One region of the Kitasatospora sp. NPDC096147 genome, then DNA from elsewhere that is predicted to be linked to it. Evidence: riboswitches for the same ligand, from Rfam matches in the RefSeq annotation. Region 1 holds a riboswitch; the other holds the start of a gene.

Region 1 (6,842 bases):
TAGGTCTGCGAGCGGTCGCCGCCGCCGTCGTGGAACAGCACGGTCGGGCCGGTGCCCTTGGCCATGCCGTTCTGCACGGCGGCCACGATGGCGTCCACGCCGGGGCGCTTCCAGTCGTCCGGGTCGACGTTCCAGCCGAGCGGGCGCATCCCGTGCTCGGCTGCGATCTGCCGGCTCTCGGGGGTGAAGGCCCCGCCGGGGGCCCGGTAGTACTGCACCTCGGCGCCGTCGCCGGCCGCCTGCTCGATCATCCGCTGGGCGTCCAGGATCTCGCTCTGCTGGTAGGCGAGCGGCTTCTTGTCCATGCCGGTGTCGTGGTGCACCGAGTGGTCGCAGAGCCGGTGGCCGCCCGCCACCACCTGCTTGACCAGGGCCGGGTGGGCCTGCGCGTTCGGGCCGACCATGCAGAACACCGCCTTGGCGTGGTGCTGGGCCAGCAGGTCGAGCACCTTCGGGGTCCAGGTCGGGTCCGGGCCGTCGTCGATGGTGAGGTTGACCGTCTTCCCCTGCTCCTCGGAGGCGTGCACGATCGACGGGTCCACCCGTACCACCGGGTCCGGGCTCGGGCTCGGCGCGGCGACCGGGGCGGAGCCGCCCCCGCCGTCGAGCGCCTGCACGGCGACCACCCCGCCGCCCGCCACCAGGGCCGCCGCCACCGCCGCCGCCACCGCGATCCGTATGCCTCGTCCGTGCCTGCCCGTCATCGTCACGCTCCCCTTGCCCGCCGTCGGTTCGTCTACGGTGACAAATACGCCCAAAGACGATCATTGGTTCCGAACGGCCCGAACTGCCGCACGGATCACACCCGTTCCATGCGACGACCGGCCGCCCGCAGCGGATGCGGACGGCCGGTCGGGAGCTCCTGCGTGCGCTACTGCCGTACCCGGCGGGCGAGTTCGGCCGCAGCCGCGCCCGGGTCGTCGGCGGCGGTGATGGCGCGCACCACCACGATCCGGGTGGCGCCGGCCGCCAGCACCTGGTCCAGGTTGGAGAGGTCGATGCCGCCGATGGCGAACCACGGACGGTCCGTCACCGCCTTGGCGGCGTACGACACCAGGCCGAGGCCGGGGGCGTACCGGCCGGGCTTGGTCGGGGTCGGCCAGACCGGGCCGGTGCAGAAGTAGTCCACCCCGGGCTCGGCGATCGCCGCGTCCACCTCGGCCTCGGCGTGGCAGGAGCGGCCGAACAGCACGTCCTCGCCGAGGATCGCCCGGGCCGCCGGGACGGGCAGGTCGTCCTGGCCGAGGTGCAGCACGTCCGGCCGGGCCGCGTGCGCGACGTCGGCCCGGTCGTTCACCGCGAACAGCCTGCCGTGCCGGCGGGCGGCGTCGGCGAAGACCTCCAGGTACTCCAGCTCCTGCTTCGCCTCCAGCCCCTTGTCGCGCAGCTGGACGACGTCCACGCCGTTGGCCAGCACCGCGTCGAGGAACTCCGGGAGATCGCCCTGCTCGCGCCGGGCGTCCGTGCACAGGTAGAGCCGGGCCTCGGCCAGCTGCTGACGGCGGTCCATCAGATCAGCTCGGCCTGGGCGCGGCGCTTGACCTCGGTGCCCCGGTTCTCCACCAGGGCCTCGATCGGGCTGCCGGGCAGCGAGGGCTGCTCGGTGAACAGCCACTCGATGATCTCCTCGTCGGTGAACTTGGCGTCCCGCAGCAGCGTCAGGGTGCCGGACAGGTGCTTCACCAGGCCCTCGTCCGTGATGAACGCGGCGGGCACCTGGAGCGACTTGTTCGGGCCCCGGCGCACCGCGATCAGCTGGCCGGACCGCACCATGTCGCGGACCTCGGTGACCCGGACGCCCCACCGCTCGCAGATGTCGGGCAGGTAGGTCCACTCGCGGACCAGGGATTCGATCTTGGACTCGTTCTCGCTCACGGCACCAAGACTGCCATCTCGGGCCGCCACGCCCTAAACCGAGGCGGCCTTCAGCTGCACCGCCGGGTCGGCGGCCAGCGCCGGGTCGAGCACCGCGCCGCGCTCGATCAGCTTCTTCGCCTGACCGGTGTCACGCGGCCGGTCCACCGCGAGCAGCGCCGTCAGCCGGCCCTCGCGCAGCCACAGCACCGTCCAGCCCGCCTCCTCCGGTGAGCCGCGCCACACCAGCGCGTCCCCCTCGCCGTGCCGCCCGGCGTACTGCACCATCCGGCCGAACTGCTCCGACCAGAAGTAGGGCACCGGGTCGTACGGGGTCTCCGCCCCGAGCAGTGCGGCGGCCACCGCCCGGCCGGACTGCAGGGCGTGGTCCCAGTGCTGGGTGTTCAGCCGGGCACCGAGCCGGGCCGAGGGGTAGGAGACGCAGTCGCCCACCGCCCACACCCCCGGCAGCGAGGTGCGCAGCCGGTCGTCCGTCAACACCGCTCCGGTGTGGTCGAGTTCGACCCCGCTGCCGGCCAGCCAGCCGGTGGCCGGGCGGGCACCGATGCCCACCACCACCTCGTCGGCGGGCAGTTCGGCCCCGTCCGCGAGCAGCACCGCGCCCGGCTCGACCGCCGCCACCCCGACCCCGCAGCGCAGCTCCGCCCCGGCCTCGGCGTACCAACCGGCCATCAGGGCACCGACCTCGGCGGGCAGCGCCCCCGCGACGGGCGTGGCGGCGGCCTCCACCACCGTCACCTCGCAGCCCAGCTTCCGGGCCACCGTCGCGGTCTCGGCACCGATCCAGCCCGCCCCGACCAGCACCAGCCGGCGGCCGGGCGCCAGGCGCTCGCGCAGGGCACGGGCGTCCTCGACGGTGCGCAGCGTCCGGGCGCCCGGGAGGGTGACCGGCTTGGCTCCGGTGGCCAGCACCAGGGTGTCGTAGCCGAACTCGCCCCGGTCGGTGTGGAGCACCCCGCCGGCCAGGCCGGTGGCGCGGTGGCCGGGGAGCAGGTCGACGCCCGCCCAGTTGACGTCCAGCGTGGTGGAGTCGGTCCGGCCGAGCAGCACGTCCTTGGAGAGCGGCGGGCGGTCGTACGGCGCGTGCGGCTCGGCCCCGAGCAGCGTCACCGGCCCGTCCCAGCCACCGGCCCGCAGCGCGAGCGCGCACTGCGCCCCCGCCATGCCGCTCCCGACCACGACCGCCCGTCCACTACCCGTCAGTTCAGCCACAGCGGTCACCCTACCCACGCGGGCCGTACCCCGGGCCCGCACCGGCACACGCGACGGCAGGCACGGGGACCGCGCGGGCACGGAAGGCGGCCGACCTCCAGCCGACCCGCCGTCAGCCGGTCGCCCGTGCTGCCGTCCCCCCGGCGCAGCGCGACCGGAGGGCGCGCCTCGGCTCAGGCCGTCGGTGCCGCCTGGTGCGGGACGGTGACCACGATCTTGCCGACCTGGACATTGGACTCCATGTACCGGTGCGCCTCGGCGATGTCGTCCAGCGCGAAGGTCCGGTCCACCACCGGCACCAGCGAGCCGCTGCGCAGCCCGGCCGTGACGAAGGCGACGCCGCGCCGCAGCCGCTCCGGGTCGCCGGTGACCTCGAAGAGCGTGTAGGTGCGGGTGCTCAGCGCCGGGTACTCGTCGGCGTTCGGCAGCGGGGTCGGGCGCGGGTCCAGCCGCCCGTAGACCACCAGCTGCCCGCCGGGGGCGATCGCCCGGGCCAGGGTGTTCACCCCGGGGCCGGAGACCGGGTCGAAGGCCAGCCGGACGCCCCGGCCGCCGGTGATCTCCGCGACCCTCGCGGGCAGGTCCTCCCGGTCGGTGACGATGACGTGCTCCGCCCCGGCCGCCAGCAGGGCCTTCCGCTTGGCCTCGCCCCGGGTGGTGGCGATCGGCACCGCCCCGAGGTGACGGACCGTCTGGATCGCGGCCAGGCCGACGCTGCTGGAGCCGGCGGTGACCAGGACGTGGTCGCCCGGCCGGACCGGGGAGTCCTCGGCCAGTGCCCCGTACGCGGTCAGGTAGGCCATCCAGACCGCCGCCCCGGCCACCGGGTCCAGCCCGGCGGGGGCGGGCACCAGGGCGTGGGCCGGGACGATCACGTGGTCGCCGTAGGTGCCGTAGACGTTCTGCGGGAAGGCCGGCACCACGCCGACCGGATCGCCGGGGGCGAAGCCGGTGACCTCGGGGCCGAGCTCCTCGACCACGCCGGCCGCCTCCGCACCGAGGCCCGACGGGAAGCTCGGCCGGAGGAAGTACCCGCCCGAACGGAACATCACCTCGGCCCGGTTGAGGCCGATCGCGTCCACCCGGATCCGGACCTCGCCGGGGCCGGGCGCCCGGACCTCCACCTCACGCACCGTCAGGACCTCGGGGCCGCCGATCTCGTCGAACTGGACGTGCCGCGCCATGGTTCGGTCTCTCCTTCTGCCGGATCCGCACTCGGAACGACCGAACCATGAATTTCGACCACCGTCAAACTTCGATGACAGTCGAACATCGCCCGGTCCGGCCGTACGATGGGACCTACCCGCCCTCCCGAGGAGTCACCGTGACCCGCACCCTGGATCACCCCGAACTGGCCGACGTCACCCTGCAGCAGGTCCTGGAGGCGCTGGTCGACCCGGTCAGGCGGCGGATCGTCACACAGCTGTCCGAGTCCGGGGCCGGCATGAGCTGCGGCACCTTCGACGCCACCGTCTCCCGCTCCACCCTCACCCACCACTTCAACGTGCTGCGCGAGGCCGGCCTGATCCGCCAGTCCTACGCGGGCACCACCAAGCTCAACACCCTGCGCACCGAGGACCTGGAGGCCCGCTTCCCCGGCCTGCTCCGGGCCCTGCTCGACGCCACCGGCTGACCTGACGACGGGGCCTGCGGCGGACCCCGCGGCGGACCTTGGAGCTTCGCACCAGCGGGGCCCGCCACGGCCGCGCCCACTCCGTGAACTCGCCCTTCGGCCGACGACCCGGGCGGGGATATGGTGGGGCGGTATCCACGGGAGCCCGGCGCACCGGGCTGAGAGGCGGGCTGACGCGGCCGGCGACCGTCCGAACCTGATCCGGGTCATTCCGGCGAAGGGAGTGCACGGCTTTGACACGCACCGAGAGCGACGTGCTGGTGATCGGCGGCGGCATCATCGGCCTGGCGGTCGCCTGGCGCACCGCCCAACGCGGCCTCGCCGTCACCCTGGTGGACCCCGAGCCCGGCCGGGGCGCCGCCCAGGTGGCGGCCGGCATGCTGGCCCCGGTCACCGAGCTGCAGTACGGCGAGGAGCCGCTGCTCCGCCTCGGCATGGCCTCCAACGACCGGTACGCCGACTTCGTCGCCGAGCTCACCGACCTCACCGACCTGGAGACCGGCTACCGCCGGACCGGCACCCTGGCGGTGGCGCTGGACTCCGACGACCGCGAGGAGCTGCGCGAGCTGCACGCCTTCCAGCAGCGGCTCGGCCTGGAGTCGCACTGGCTGACCGGCCGGGAGGCCCGCCGGCTCGAACCGATGCTGGCCCCCGGGGTGCGCGCCGGACTGCACGTGACCGGCGACCACCAGGTGGACGGCCGCCGGCTGGCCGCCGCGCTGGTGCTGGCCTGCGAGCGGTCGAACGTCACCGTGATCCGCTCCGCAGCCGTCGAACTCACCGTCACCGACGGCCGGGCCACCGGCGCCCGGCTCGGCTCCGGCGAGCAGCTGACGGCCGCTCAGGTGGTGCTGGCCGCCGGGCCGCAGAGCCACCGGCTGCCCGGCCTGCCGGACGGCGTGCTGCCGCCGGTGCGGCCGGTCAAGGGGCAGGTGCTGCGGCTGCGCATCCCGTCCGCCTACGCGCCGTTCCTGTCCCGCAACGTCCGGGCCGTGGTGCGCGGGCAGCACATCTACCTGGTGCCCCGCGCGGACGGCGAGCTGGTGATCGGGGCGACCAGCGAGGAGCAGGGCTACGACACCACCGTCACCGCCGGCGGGGTCTACGAACTGCTGCGCGACGCCCACGAGTTGGTGCCCGGCCTGACCGAGCTCCCACTGCTGGAGACCGGTGCCGGGCTGCGCCCCGGCTCGCCGGACAACGCCCCGCTGCTCGGCCCGACCGCGCTCCCCGGGCTGGTCGCCGCCACCGGGCACTACCGCAACGGCGTGCTGCTCACCCCCGTCACCGCCGACCTGACCGCCGACTACCTGGCCACCGGCGCGGTGCCCGCGCTGGCCGCCCCCTTCTCCCCCAGCCGCTTCACCCCGAAGGCCGCCGCATGAACCAGCCGAGCCCAATCCCCCTCACCGTCAACGGCACGCCCCGCGAGGTGCCCGCCGCCACCACCCTCGACCTGGTGGTCAGCGAGCTCAGCGCCTCCCCCGGCGGGGTCGCCGCCGCCGTCAACGAGGCCGTGGTGCCGCGCAGTTCGTGGTCCGCGACCGTGCTCCACCCGGGCGACCGGGTGGAGATCCTCACCGCCGTCCAGGGAGGCTGAGCAGCATGGCCGACGACCAACTCACCATCGCCGGGACGGTCTTCGACTCCCGGCTGATCATGGGCACCGGCGGCGCCCCCAGCCTGGAGGTGCTGGAGCAGGCCCTGCTCGCCTCCGGCACCCAGCTGACCACCGTGGCGATGCGCCGGGTGGACCCGGGCACCCAGGGCTCGGTGCTCGACGTGCTGACCCGCAACGGCATCCGGGTGCTGCCGAACACGGCCGGCTGCTACACGGCCGGGGAGGCCGTGCTCACCGCCCGCCTCGCCCGCGAGGCGCTCGGCACCGACTGGGTGAAGCTGGAGGTGATCGCCGACGAGCGCACCCTGCTGCCCGATCCGGTCGAACTCCTGGACGCCGCCGAGACCTTGGTGGACGACGGCTTCACCGTGCTGCCCTACACCAACGACGACCCGGTGCTGGCCCGCAAGCTGGAGGACGTCGGCTGCGCGGCCGTGATGCCGCTCGGCTCGCCGATCGGCTCCGGCCTCGGCATCCGCAACCCGCACAACTTCCAGCTCA
Region 2 (6,842 bases), on a different contig from region 1:
GGAGCCGAACGCGGCCTGGACGTCCTGGTGAACAACGCCGCCCTGTCCGGCGGCGGCCACCTGGCCGAGCTCTCGGTCGAGCACTACGACCGGCTGCACCTGGTGAACACCCGCGCACCGCTGCTGCTGATCCAGCAGCTGCTGCCCGACCTGCGCGAGGGCGGACGGATCGTCAACATCTCCTCCGCCGCCACCCGGGTCTCCTTCCCCGAGTCCATCGGCTACGCGATGACCAAGGGCGCCCTGGAGGCACTCACCCTGGCCCTGGCCAAGGACCTCGGCCCGCGCAACATCACCGTCAACACCGTCGCGCCCGGCTACGTCGCCACCGACATGAACGCCCGCCGCCGCACCACCCCCGAGGCCACCGCCTCGATGGTCGCCCTGAACGCCATCGAGCGGCTCGGCTCCCCCGAGGACATCGCCGAGATGGTCGCCTTCCTCGCCTCCCCCGCCGCCGGCTGGACCACCGGCCAGCGCCTGGAGGTCAGCGGCGGCCTGCTGATCTGACCCGTCGTCACCACGGCCACCGCCGTCTCCGGAACCGGCCTCCCACCGGGCGCGTCCGGTCCCGGAGACGGCGGTGATCGACGGACGGGGGCGGACATGGACGGACGGACGAGGGCCGACGGCTGCGGCTGGACGGCGGCGCGCTGGCTGGTGGGGTTCCTCCTCGCGACCACCGCCCTCTTCACCGCCTCCGACCGGGTCCAGGAGACGTGGCACTGGTGCCTGACCCAGGACCACGAGGTCGACCCCGACGCCTTCCCCGCCATGATGGCCGCCTGGGGGATCGCCGTCGTCACCGTGCTCTCGGTAGGCGCGGTGGTCCACCGCCTCCCGTACGGGAGTTGGTACGTCCTCCCGGTGATGGCCGCGGTGGCCGCCCTGCTCGGCTGGCTCTACCTGATCGGCATGGGCTCCCCCGCCCCGGTCGCTCCGGACGGCTATCCGGAGGACGCCTGCCGGACGCTGCGGGTCTTCCCCTTCCTCGACTGAGGAACGCCACAGGGCGGGTACCGGAACCGGTACCCGCCCTGTGCGGGGGAATCCCCCTCCTGCGGAGAGTGTGGGATTTGAACCCACGGTGACGGGTCACGCCACGACAGTTTTCAAGACTGGTCCCTTAGGCCGCTCGGGCAACTCTCCAGGCGGAGGTCAGCCTAACGGTTCCCCAGGGGTTCCGCGCACACCGTTTCGCGGTGGCCCGTCAGTTGTCGCCCTTGCGCTCGCCGAGGGTGACGGTGGTCTTCGCGTTCTTGCCGTCGCGGGTGTACTCGACCTCGACCTTGTCGCCGGGCTTGTAGGTCCAGATCTCGCTGACCAGGGTGGGGCCGCTGTCGATGACGTGACCGCCGAGCTTGGTGATCACGTCGCCGGGCTTGAGGCCGGCCTGGTCGGCGGGGCCGCCCGGGGTGACGGCGGGCTTGCCCTGGACGGAGGAGGTCTGGATCTGGGCGCCGTCACCCTTGTAGTCGTCGTTGCGGAGCACGCCGAGGATCGCGTAGACCGGGGTGCCGTTGGCGATCAGGTCGCCCGCGACGCGCTTGGCCTGGTTGATCGGGATGGCGAAGCCGAGGCCGATCGAGCCGGCCCGGCCGGAGCCGCCGCTGTTGGACTGGATGGCCGAGTTGATGCCGATCACCGCGCCGGAGGCGTCGAGCAGCGGGCCGCCGGAGTTGCCCGGGTTGATCGAGGCGTCGGTCTGCAGGGCGTTCATGTAGGACGCCTGGGCGCTGGTCTCGTCGCCGGAGGCCACCGGGCGGTCCTTGGCACTGACGATGCCGGTGGTGACGGTGCCCTCCAGGCCGTAGGGGGCGCCGATCGCGATGGTGGCGTCGCCGACCGCGACCTTGTCCGAGTCGCCGAGGGCGAGCGGGACGAGCTTGTCCTTCGGCGGGTTGTCGAGCTTGATGACGGCCACGTCGTAGCCCTGGGCGCGACCGACCACCGAGGCGGGGTAGGAGGCGCCGTCGGAGAACCTGACGGTCAGTTTGCCGCCGCTGGCGGCCGGGGCCACCACGTGGTTGTTGGTGAGGATGTGGCCCTCGGTGTCGAAGACGAAGCCGGTGCCGGTGCCGGACTCGCCGGAGCCCTGGGCCTTGATGGTGACCACGCTCGGCAGCGCCTTGCTGGCGATGCCGGCCACCGACTCCGGGGCCCGGTTGACCGCCTGCTGGTTCTGGCTGGCCTGGACGGTGGTGCTGGAGTTGCGGCTGCCCGAGGAGGAGACGGAGCCGTCGCGGTCGGCGACCGAGACGCCGATCGCGCCACCGGCCAGGCCGGCCAGCAGGGCGACGGCCGCGACCAGGGCGATCAGACCGCCGCGCTTGCGACCGGGCACCGGGGCGGGCGCGCCGGGGAACTCCGGGTAGCCGGGCAGACCGGGCCCGCCCGCACCGCCGGCCGGAGCGGCCCAGCCGCCGAGCGGGGTGCCCGCACCGAAGGGGTGGTGCGGCTGGTGGGGCTGGGGCTGCGGCTCGCCGAGCGGGGCGGCCGACACGGCGGCCGGCGGCGCGGGGGCCGGGGCCGGCGGCGCGGCGGCCGGGGTCGCGTACGGGTTCTCGGCGGCGACCGGCGCAGGGGCCGGAGCGGAGACCGGCGCCGGAGCCGGAGCCGGGACGGCCGGCGGCGGCGCGTCCAGGTAGGACGGAGCGGGCGGCGCGGCCGGGGCCGGGGGCAGGACCGGGGGCGGCGCATCCAGGTAGGAGGGGGCGGCCGGCGGCGGCGCGACCTTCCCGAAGACCACCGTGTCGGCGGGCGCGGGCGCGGCGGCTGACCCGGCGTCAGCCGGCTCCACCGGACCGTGCCCCGTGGAGGTGCGCTCCTCCTCGGGACCGGTGGCCCCACTCACGTGCTCGGTGCTCACGGACGACCTCCATAGCTGACAGGACCTTGGGCCACAGTTTTCCGCATGTCCGATTCAGTTGTCGTAAGGAGCGTCCTGAAGGATTGGTGAGAATCCTTAGCCGTCCCCGACATCCCACTCCTCGGGCCCCGCCTTGGTGTTCGACGGCCCGGCGGCTAGCCTGGCGCTCCAAACTGACACGCGGGAGCTTGGACCGTCCAGGCTGAGAGTGCGCGGAACGACCGTACGCCATGCAGACGCTGGCCGTGCGGCGAGGGAGCGCAGACCGCTCGAACCTGTCCGGGTAATGCCGGCGTAGGGAGCTACGGCCATGACGGCTGCTTCGCCTTCCCCTGTCCACGACGTCCCCGCGAGAGCCGAGGCGCCGCTGGTCCTCGACACGGCGCCGCCGCGCACGCTGGACTTCCGCGCGCTGTTCTCGCTCTGGGCCAACCTCGGCGTCAGCCTGATCGGCTTCACCAGCGCCGTCACCGTGATCGGCGTCAAGGGCGCCGAGCTCTCGCTGGCCGCCGCGATCACCGCCACGGTGGCGGGCACCGCGATCGGCACCTCGATGCTGGGCGTGGCCGCGCTGATCGGCGCCCGGACCGGCGCCCCGGCGATGGCCCTGCTGCGCGGCCTGTTCGGCACCAAGCTGTCGTACCTGCCGACGGTGCTGAACATCGCGCAGTGCATCGGCTGGGGCGTGTACGAGCTGCTGGTGATCGCGATGGGCGCGCAGGAGGTGACGGGCACTCAGGGCTGGCACTGGCTGTTCGTCCTGCTGGCCGGGGTGCTCACCACCGTGCTGACCATCTGGCCGCTCGGCTCGATCGCGGTGCTGCGCAAGTACGTGACGATCGCGGTGGGCATCGCGATGGTCTACTTCACCGTCCAGCTGGTGCGCCAGGGCGTGCCGAACCCGGGGGCCGGGAACTGGAGCGGCTTCCTGACCGCGACCGACGCGATCATCGCGGTCTCGATCTCCTTCGTCCCGCTGGCCGCCGACTACACCCGGCACGCCCGCACGCCCGGGGCCGCCTACTGGGCCACCTTCTCCGGCTACTCGCTGGCGCAGGTCTGGTGCTACCTGCTCGGCGTGGTGGCACTGCTGCAGTCGGACGGGGACGCCACCCGGATCTTCTCCTCCTTCACCGGGGTGGCGGCCGGCTGGGCCTTCCTGCTGGTGCTGGTGGTCCGGGAGACCGACCAGTCCTTCGCCAACGTCTACTCCACCGCGATGTCGGTGCAGAACCTGCTGCCCACGGTGGACCGCCGCCTGCTGACCGGCGGGATCGGCGCGCTGGTGACGGTGCTGGCGCTGAACATCGACGAGTTCACCGCCTCCTACTACGCCTTCCTCGGCCTGATCGGCGCGGTCTTCGTGCCGATGTTCGCGGTGCTGGCGGCCGACTTCTTCCTCGGCTCGGGCCGCCGCGGCTGGAACCTTGGCGAGGACGCCCCGCCCCGGCCGCTGATGCTGGTGGCCTGGGCGCTCGGCTTCGCCGCCTACCAGTTCATCGCTCCCACCGCGGTCGGCGGCTGGCAGGAGTTCTGGCAGGACCTGCAGTCCTCGGTCGGCTTCACGGCCCAGCCGTGGACCTCGGCCTCGCTGATCTCCTTCCTGGTGGCCGGGCTGGCCACCCTGGCGGTCCAGCCCCGCAGGTAGCCGGCCGGTACCGCCGCCACGGGGACTTCACCGGGAGTTTCCCGTGGCGGCGGTCGGGCGTCACCGGGCGCCTCGTAGGGTGGCCGGGTGGACACCCGTGACCAGCCCTCGACCTCGACGAACGCCGCCGACCGCAGCGCGGTGCGGGTGATCGCCCACCGCGGCTCCTCGGCGGCTCAGGCCGAGCACACCCTGGCCGCCTACCGGCTGGCGATCGAGGAGGGCGCGGACGGGCTGGAGTGCGACGTCCGGCTGACCGCCGACGGGAAGCTGGTCTGCGTCCACGACCGCACTGTGCACCGCACCTCCGACGGCCGGGGCGCCGTCTCCGCCCTGACGCTGGCTCAGCTGGAGGCGATGGACTTCGGCTCCTGGAAGCACCCCGAGGCACCCGAGCCCAGCCCGGTGCTCACCCTGGAGCAGCTGCTGGAGCTGACGGCCGACGCCGGCCGCCGGATCGAGCTGGCGATCGAGACCAAGCACCCGACCCGGTACGCCGGGAAGACCGAGGCCGAGCTGCTCCGGGTGCTGGCCCGGTTCGGCCTGCTGACGGACCGTCCGGAGGAGTCCACCGTCCGGATCATGAGCTTCTCCGAGCTCTCGCTGCGCCGGGTCCGCCGGGCCGCCCCGGCGGTGCCCACCGTCTACCTGCTGGAGCGCCGACTGCCGCTGCTCGGCCGCACCCGGGTGCTGCCCGGCGGGGCGCCGATCGCCGGTCCGGGCATCGAGCTGGTCCGGGCCGACCGGGCCCTGGTGCCGGCCCTGCGCCGGGCCGGGCACCGGGTGCACGTGTGGACGGTGGACGAGCCGGCCGACGTGGAGCTCTGCCTGGAACTCGGCGTCGAGGCCATCATCACCAACCGGCCGCGCATGGTTCTCGGTCAACTCGGCCGATAACTGTGTCAAGTCGGCTCGAATTCGCCCGCGCGGGGTTGTGAACGGGCGTGAACTGCGGCGCATCCCACCGGGAGTGGCCAATTCCGACCGCATTCACGACGTTCCGTGAGCGGCCAATCACCATCTGCGCACCACCCGTTACGGCGCCCGTTAATGTCGCGCCGCGATCGGTGAACGCCCGTTTCCGACGTATTGCCGAGGGGCATCCATCCATCGGCGAATGCTGAAGGAGGTCCGGGGGTGGCGTTGATGATGGCACACGAGGTGCCGACTTCATCGACCATGGCGGTGCCGCACGGGCCCGCCGGAGTCGGAGCGGCACGACGCCGGTTGCGCAGTGATCTCGGTGACCGCTCGGTGGACGAGACGGTGATCGACGACGCTGTCCTGATCCTGTCCGAACTGCTCAGCAACTCCTGCCGGTACGCCCGCCCGCTGGGGCGGCTGGCCGACCTCAAGGACGACGTGCCGGGCGGCTACCCGGCCCCGGTCCTGGTCGGCTCCGGCGGCGAGGACGGCGAGCCCGAAGGGGTGACGGTCCGCTGGCAGCTCCCCGGGGACGGCTCGCTCACCCTGGAGGTCACCGACGGCGGGGCCAGCACCCGGCCGCTGCCGGCCCGGCCCTCGCTGACCGCCCGGGGCGGGCGCGGCCTGACCATCGTCGGGCGGCTCGCCACCGACTGGGGCGTCCGGGACACCCCGGGGCAGGTCACCGTGTGGGCCGAACTACCACTGCACCCGGGCCGTCCGGGCCACGGCGCGCGCAGCGCCTGACGGCCCGTCGGCACCGACGGTGCACGCCCCGGCGCGGCACCCGCCCCGGCCCGGAGCGCGGCACCGACGGCGGCACGGGCACCGCACGGACGCGGTACCCGTCGAAAGCTCAGTAGGCTTCCGGGGCAAGCAAGTCGCCGTACCGGGAGCCGCACCATGGCCAAGAAGGCCGCGAAGAAGTCGCCGCAGCGCCGTCCGTCCACCGCCGTGACCTCGGGTGAGATCCCCGTGGTGGGGGCCCGCGAGGACTGCCCCTGCGGTTCGGGCCGCCGGTACAAGGCGTGCCACGGCCGGGAGGCCGCACACGCCGTCCAGGAGCTGGTGCACCGCCCGTTCGAGGGCCTGCCGGGCGAGGCCGACTGGGTCGCGCTGCGCGAGCTGGTGCCCGCCGCCACCGTCCCGCTGACGCTGGCCAAGGGCGTGGCCGACAGCGCCAACGGCCCGGTCCCCTCCGTCACGCTGGCCACCGTGCTGCCGCTGGCCTGGCCGGCGCTGCGCCGCCAGGACGGCTCGATCCTGCTCGGCCTGCAGACCCAGTCCTCCTCCGGCGACCTGAGCCGTGACCTGGCGGACGCCCTGGAGCTGGCCCTGGCCACCGAGCCGGGCACCCCGGTGCCGGCCCGCCGGACCGTGCCCGGCGGCCGCCGCCTGCAG

Evidence for each region. Region 1 has a riboswitch for thiamine pyrophosphate ahead of thiO (glycine oxidase ThiO). Riboswitches for the same ligand answer to the same signal wherever they lie in the genome.
Region 2: another riboswitch for thiamine pyrophosphate. It lies ahead of ACIRBX_RS07675 (purine-cytosine permease family protein); the one in region 1 lies ahead of thiO (glycine oxidase ThiO).

What each region holds. Positions count from the first base shown of each region.
Region 1 is NZ_JBIWFX010000003.1:50,715-57,556, forward strand. It holds gene ACIRBX_RS10740 (polysaccharide deacetylase family protein) at 1-704, opposite strand, end outside; gene thiE (thiamine phosphate synthase) at 872-1,510, opposite strand; gene ACIRBX_RS10750 (Rv2175c family DNA-binding protein) at 1,510-1,875, opposite strand; gene ACIRBX_RS10755 (NAD(P)/FAD-dependent oxidoreductase) at 1,909-3,096, opposite strand; gene ACIRBX_RS10760 (zinc-dependent alcohol dehydrogenase family protein) at 3,261-4,271, opposite strand; gene ACIRBX_RS10765 (ArsR/SmtB family transcription factor) at 4,412-4,720, shown strand; TPP riboswitch at 4,848-4,960, shown strand; gene thiO (glycine oxidase ThiO) at 4,954-6,105, shown strand; gene thiS (sulfur carrier protein ThiS) at 6,102-6,320, shown strand; gene ACIRBX_RS10780 (thiazole synthase) at 6,326-6,842, shown strand, end outside.
Region 2 is NZ_JBIWFX010000002.1:474,072-480,913, reverse strand. It holds gene ACIRBX_RS07695 (SDR family oxidoreductase) at 1-510, shown strand, start outside; gene ACIRBX_RS07690 (hypothetical protein) at 607-999, shown strand; tRNA gene ACIRBX_RS07685 (tRNA-Ser) at 1,062-1,149, opposite strand; gene ACIRBX_RS07680 (S1C family serine protease) at 1,211-2,869, opposite strand; TPP riboswitch at 3,040-3,187, shown strand; gene ACIRBX_RS07675 (purine-cytosine permease family protein) at 3,180-4,517, shown strand; gene ACIRBX_RS07670 (glycerophosphodiester phosphodiesterase family protein) at 4,605-5,414, shown strand; gene ACIRBX_RS07665 (ATP-binding protein) at 5,664-6,188, shown strand; gene ACIRBX_RS07660 (DUF5926 family protein) at 6,345-6,842, shown strand, end outside.